Regions from separate parts of the Rahnella inusitata genome, predicted to be linked through region 1. Evidence: riboswitches for the same ligand, from Rfam matches in the RefSeq annotation. Region 1 holds a riboswitch; the other holds the start of a gene.
The links. Region 1 has a riboswitch for fluoride ahead of crcB (fluoride efflux transporter CrcB). Riboswitches for the same ligand answer to the same signal wherever they lie in the genome.
Positions count from the first base shown of each region.

Region 2: linked by a shared signal. The riboswitch ahead of I2123_RS24610 (DHHA2 domain-containing protein) and the one ahead of crcB (fluoride efflux transporter CrcB) in region 1 are both predicted to bind fluoride.

Region 1 covers NZ_CP065024.1:3,792,864-3,796,323, forward strand. The annotation lists gene I2123_RS17815 (aminotransferase class I/II-fold pyridoxal phosphate-dependent enzyme) at 1-1,293, shown strand, start outside; fluoride riboswitch at 1,316-1,378, shown strand; gene crcB (fluoride efflux transporter CrcB) at 1,443-1,826, shown strand; gene I2123_RS17825 (TetR family transcriptional regulator) at 2,257-2,913, shown strand; gene I2123_RS17830 (multidrug effflux MFS transporter) at 2,923-3,460, shown strand, end outside.
Region 2 covers NZ_CP065026.1:4,149-7,608, reverse strand. The annotation lists partial or broken gene eno (phosphopyruvate hydratase) at 1-26, opposite strand, end outside; gene I2123_RS24615 (universal stress protein) at 41-469, opposite strand; gene I2123_RS24610 (DHHA2 domain-containing protein) at 473-1,375, opposite strand; fluoride riboswitch at 1,480-1,554, opposite strand; gene I2123_RS24605 (rhodanese-like domain-containing protein) at 1,870-2,397, opposite strand; gene I2123_RS24600 (sensor domain-containing diguanylate cyclase) at 3,059-3,460, shown strand, end outside.

The DNA.
Region 1 (3,460 bases):
CAATTGCAGGATCGTTCGATGCGCGGTATTGCAATTGAAACCGCAGCGCTGATCCGTTCGGGTGTGATCGAGATAGGTACGCACCTGCCCGCCGTTCGCGAACTGGCGCAGGCGTTAGGGGTGAGTCCGGCGACGGTATCCGCCGCCTGGGGGCAGCTGCGCCGCCAGAAAGTCATTGCGGGACGCGGCAGAAATGGCGTCTGGGTCTGCGGCGATATGCTGTCACCGCGCCCTGCCCGTTTTGAGAAGATCGGTAATTTCGGCGAGCATATCATCGCCGATCTGGCGCTCTCCTCGCCCGATCCGGCCTTATTACCGGAATTACATGAAGCCATGCAGCACGGCGTCAGTGCCGACAATCTCAATAGCTATCAGCGTGAAGCCATCGCGCCCGCCTTACTCGATGCCGTGAAACCTGACTGGCCTTACAACGCACCGTCGTTTATGGCCGCCGACGGTGGCTTCGACGCCATGAATCTCACGCTGCAAACATTACTGATGCAGGGCTCCGTGGTGGCGATTGAAGACCCGACCGCGACGCGTTTGCTCGATATGCTGGACAATCTCGGCGCACAGGTTGTGCCGGTGAAATGTGATGAATTTGGCCCGATCCCGGAATCGCTAAGCCTGGCACTGAACAAAAACCCTTCGGCATTTATCTATCAGCCGCGTACCCATTCCCACTGCGGTCATGCGCTGAATGACGCGCGTTTTGCGGCGCTGGCGGAAATCCTCGGCGAGAGCAATACGCTGGTTATCGAAGACGACGGCATCGGGCAACTGTCGGCCTATCCACCGGTCAGTATGGGCAGCGTCTTGCCGGATCGCACCGTGCATGTCCGCTCTTATTCCAAAGCCTACGGCCCTGATTTACGGCTGGCGGTACTGTCCGGTTCCGAGGATTTGGTGAAGCAAATCAAATCATTCCGTAATTTCGGCGCGGGGTGGTCGAGCCGTATCCTGCAACAGGCGCTGGCGTGGCTGATTAACGACGCAAAAACGCAGGCCGGTATTACGCACGCCAAAGCAGTGTACGCAGAGCGGCGCAAAGCGATGTCCGATGCCCTGCGCATTCGCGGCGTGAATATCCCGGAACGTGACGGGCTGGCGATATGGATCCCGGTGCCCTCCGAGCAGTTTGCACTGGTGACGCTGGCCGCACGCGGGATCGCCGTGCTGCCGGGCGAACGTTGCCGCATCGGACCGGGGCAGTTTATCCGCATCAGCACCAGTCAGATCATGGCGGATAAAGTCGATCTGATTGCCGATGCCATAGTGCTGGCGATGGGCTGACGTTTCACGCTAAAATCAGCGCCTGCTGTATGGAGATGACATTCCTCCCAAACCGCCTTTACCGGCTGATGATGTCTACGCAATCTCGCGAGAGGTTCGTAGCGTCGTGCCCGGACCTTTCTGAATTCAACTTACTTAGAAGGGATTATATGTTTAGCACCTTACTTGCAGTCTTTATTGGCGGCGGCATTGGCAGCGTTGTCCGGTGGTATGTCAGCCTGAAAATGAATGGAATGAGCCCGGTGCTGCCGGTCGGCACGCTGACGGTCAACCTGGTCGGCGCGTTTATCATCGGGCTGTGTATTGCCATTTTTAGCAAGATGACGCACCTGGATCCGGTCTGGAAAATGCTGATCACCACCGGTTTCTGCGGCGGCCTGACCACCTTTTCTACGTTCTCGCTGGAAGTTGTTTACATGTTGCAGGATGGCCGTTTCGGTGCGGCAGCGCTCAACATGGCGCTTAATCTGGCCGGTTCCCTTGCCATGACTTTACTGGCGTTCGCGCTGGTCAGCTGGTACACCGCGCACTGATCCTCTCCGGCAGCGAGGCTTTTCTGCGTAAACGCCCCGCTGTTGTTTTCAAACCGTGATGCAGATTCACAACTCTCCTCTTTGTCTTAATGTTTCCTTCATGTTTGTCGCAGATAATAGACCACATCAAGTCTGGTTCGTTATTTGCACACATTGAGGTTTGCCATGTTTTCTGCTCCAAAAACGTCATCTGAATATCTGGTTGTGGCCCTTTGTGTCCTGACCCTGGCGGCTTTCTTACAGGCGTATTTCGCATAATCCTGCCTGTTCATGCCATACCTTAATTCCCTCTCTTCATAAAAACGGTGCAATCTTCTGGAATGCGCCGTTTTTGCTACATTCCTGATACAAATATTGTCCTGATGGCCCTTATTGCCTATAATTGAGAATGATCGTTCACAATCAATGACAGCGACACGCCAGGACTTCCATGCTTGCCCCCCAACAATGCAGTAAAGACGCGCGCATCAGCGCCCGCCGCGACCAGATCATCGCCGCCGCCCGATTGTGTTTTCGTAAGCACGGTTTTCACGGTGCCGGCATGGCAGAGATAGCCAAAACGTCGCAGCTCAGCGTGGGGCAGATTTATCGTTATTTCGCCAACAAAGACGCCATTATCGAAGAAATCGTGCGTCGTATGGTGATGAAAAAAATCCAGCTGATCACCGGTAACGCCCATAATTTACAGCAGATCGCCCACAATCTGGCGCACCGGCGAATTGGTAATCTCAGTTCACCGTTTAAGGAAGATGTCTGTTCGGAACAAAAAGAGCAGGCCGAAATTGACCACGCGCTGATGCTGGAGGTGGCCGCCGAAGCCACCCGCAATCCGGCGGTGGAAAAGATCTGGCGGGATTCAGAAAAGCAGCTGTTTAACGAAGCCAAATCATTCCTTAGTAAAAGTTTCCCACAGTTTTCAGATGAGGAAATGACAGCAAAAGTCGAAAGCCTCGCCGTCATCTGCGAAGGCACCGCCTTCCGCCGCCTGACCACCGTTCACGCCGATGCAGAGGTTCTGGAAGCGTTATACCATCGCTACTTTCAGGATCTCTTCAACACGGATTTCACCCCCAGTAAACCGGAATAACTCCCCACCATGAGCGCTCACCTGCAAGAAAAACGCCTCGGCTATGCCCTGGTTCTCGGCTCACTCGCCGCTCTCGGTCCGTTATGTACCGATTTGTATTTACCGGCGCTGCCAGAACTGGCCGGTGAACTGAATACTTCCACCGCCAGCGCGCAACTGAGCCTCACCGCAGGGTTGCTCGGTCTGGGCTTCGGCCAGCTGATTTTTGGTCCGCTAAGCGATCGCTTTGGCCGCATTCGCCCCTTGTTATGGTCGCTGGCCTTGCTGCTGGCCGCTTCGGTGTGGTGCGCCGTAGCACCGGATATTCATCAGCTGATTGTTGCCCGTTTACTTCAGGGCATCGCCGGTGCAGGTGGCGCAGTACTTTCCCGCGCTGTCGCCAGAGATTTGTACAACGGTCACGAGCTGACACGCTTCTTTGCCTTGTTGATGCTGGTCAACGGGCTGGCGCCGATCATTGCACCGGTGCTGGGTGGCGCGATGCTGAGCTGGATGAACTGGCGGGGGATTTTCGGCGTGCTGGCGGTCATCTCCATCATGCTGTTTG
Region 2 (3,460 bases), on a different contig from region 1:
ACAATTTTATCTATAATGAAGCTCATACAAACCTCGATAGTCAGTGAGTAGTAATATGTTTAATCAACACATCGACGGTCAGGTGGTTGATAAATTCAATGGAATGAGAGGAGAGCGTCCCAAACAGCCTGTTTCTATGTCCCATAATCACCAGATCGACACCTGAATCTTTGACGCAGGCCTCAACGTCCTTAAAGCGGCTGATGGTTACGATTTCCTTCACATCCACGGGAAAGCTCGCTGCTTCCACTAACCGGCTAAGCATGGCCTTGGCCGCAATAATTTCACCCGACTGGCGATCCTTCGTTAATGAGTCAGAGGCAATGTCTAACTCCCGGTAATCTGAGGTGAGGTGTCCAAGGGTGATCACAGTCCCTTGTTCGTGGAATCCCTTTGCAACCCCCTGCAGCAGGAGTTGGCCGTCGGTTTCATCGCTGAGCAATATCAGAGCATGTTCATAGATTGGCATTAATTACCTCGACGAGGTTGAGAGCGCGCCCGTCAGCCACGGGAGTATGTCCTTTTTCCTGCTGATAACGCCGGGAAGAGAAAGGCAGGTGAGCTCGAGCGCATTGTTTTCTGAGAAATATAACGTTGAATTTTTCTGAAAAATGTCCGTGATGGCCAACATTGCAATGTCAGAACAGCCGGACTGACACTCTTTTGTTAACGCGGCAAGCAGGTCAGGGAGCACGGCGTCCACTGCCGACATCCTTGCTACTTCAATTTGTGAAAGCAGTACCGACTGCCCGTTAATCTGACAGCGCTTGGCATCTTTCATAAGAAGTGAGTCGGGTGTCAGCCCAGTAATATTGGTTTTAGCGATAAGTAGCTCTTTTACAAAGGCGTCATAATTCATTTGGCTTATGTCGGATAACGCCTGCACGGCAGCCCTGTCCTGAGCTGTAGTGGTAGGGGAGGTGAGCGCCACGGTATCACTCAGTATCGCCCCCAACATAAGAATGGCCTGAGAAGAGGTGATGGGCTGGTGATATTCAAGGGCCAGGATTTGCCAGAGCACCGTGGCACTGCTCCCGACGGAGCGTATCCAGACATCGGGAGGATTTTGTGTCATGACCGTACCTAACCGGTGATGGTCTATAATGCCCACAATATTACTGAATGCTAATGAGGGCGGTCCCTGCTCAGAATCCGAAAAATCGACCAACCAGACCTGTTTACCATACAGGTCTTCTTCAAGTCGTTGAGGGGGGCTAACGCCTGCCTGCTGCAGAATGAACTCCGTTTCTGGAGTAATTTCACCGAGCCTGAAGGGGGTGGCGTGCTTTCCGAGGTTGTTAAGCCAGTCCGCTGTAACTAATGCGGTACAGATAGTATCGCTATCGGGATTGAGATGACCGAAAACATGAATCATAACTGCTCCTCTGAATAGTCAGATGAGGAGGAACGAGTTAGTAAAAGCGGATAAATTTTTTTCACAAGCGCACCTGACATACCTGCCTGACAAAGGAAGCAAAATGTATATCAGGTGTCATCATCCGAACTGGACAGTCCGGCGGTTGGGAAAGGTGGAACACCATCACCTTAAGAAAACTATAAACCACAAGCCAAGCGGATGCAACGAGGCAATACTTCAATGCTTCATGAGGGGATCGCAAAAGACCATATATCAGATACATATTATCACTCTTAATCGAATTATAGCTGAATGCAGTAAAGTTTTTTGATGTTCTTACTGAAGATGTAAGCATTGCCACAGTAATAATTGCGTTTTTAAAAATCTAAAAAGCTTAAATTTAGCGTTGAGTTTCAATGAACGGATACTACCTTCAAAACACATTGTGTAACATTTTTCAAATACAGAAAATCGATAATGAATAACATTATAATTTGAACGTCAGGTTATGTTCACTTCAAGTTCCTGTTCATCTTTTTTGCTAACAATGAGAAACTGCAGTGCCCGGTTATACCTTCAAATAAATAATAAACCCCGAATGATAGAGGCAGTAAATAAAATTCAGCCGTTATCAACATACCCGCAAGTGTTCCTGCGATAACTAAACCACCTACAGTGATTTTCACCTGACGTAACTTAGAGATAGGTTTCATTTTATTCTGGATTGTTTCATACCCTAGTAATTTCCAAGTATTAATCCCACCCTCTAAAATAACCGCTTTTGCAGGGGTGACAGCATCCAGGAGTTGTGCACAATGGGTCGATGTTTTCGCACCAGTCTGACAATAAAGAATAATAAGGTCTTTCTCGTTCGAGATATATCTGCGCAAGCTTGAAACGTCAAGCATATCCAGGGGTACCGAAAGAGCCCCCGTAATGTGTTCATCCTGCCAGTCATTTTGGGAACGTATATCGATTAATATTGCACCTTTACGCCTGAGTGCATCTACATCATACGGCATAACATGTAGTTCGGTCATATGAGTCTCCCTTGATGATACCCCACAAAATAAAACGTGAAACCTTAAGAAATTGCATAAAACAAAAAATCAATCAATGGCAGTAGTATGTAACATTAATAATAGCAGGAATAAAATTAACAGCATTTTATTTAGATATCAAAAAAATAAATCCTGCACCATCAAAATATTTTATCCTGCAGTATGCTAGTTATATTCACCACTACCCTTGGAATAATAACTTTCTCTTTTTAGTTGTCAAGAGAGAATGGATAAGGATTACGTCGCTGAAAAATGCATGAATGAAATTGTGACACATACCAACTAACACGGAGTGTGTTCAAAGCAATTAAGTTCCACTTAAGGATTTCTTAATAATTATGTTATATAATTTTAATCGCGTCAGGAAATTCACTAAATATGCCGCGTGGGTGTTTGTAAATTTTTGCCATGCTTACATTAGCATTATTAACGTAAACATGGCGGTAAACCATGAGGTTAATTACCAAGCTCTGCCCTATACACACATTTTAAATGCGTGTAATAATTATACACTCGCAATGGGACTATTTGATTGCGCTAATCTTATTGTCAGTTATAATTAAGTGCTAAATTGCGCCAACACCATGAAATAACGTTATTTTAATAAACATCACATCTAATTATTTAAAAGAGCAGAAAGATGACAAATGATAGAGAAGAAAAGCGTCTGTTTGCACTGCATGCTATAGGAATACTGGATACACAGGCGGAAGAAAGGTTTGATCGCCTAACGCGCATTGCAAGCAAATTGTTTGACGTGCCAATTGCATTGGTTTCGCTCGTAGATAAAGATCGTCAATGGTTCAAGTCAAACCATGGTTTGAATATAAAATCAACACCTAGAACAGAGTCATTTTGCTCCGTGGCTGTGGCTGAGGATAAGCTATTAATTGTACCTGATACTTTATTAGATCCTCGTTTTGAATATAATTCATTGGTTACGGGAGAACCAGGGATACGTTTTTATGCAGGTTGTCCAGTTAAACTACCGGATGGTGAGATTGGAGGGACTATTTGCATTATTGATACTGAGCCGAGAACA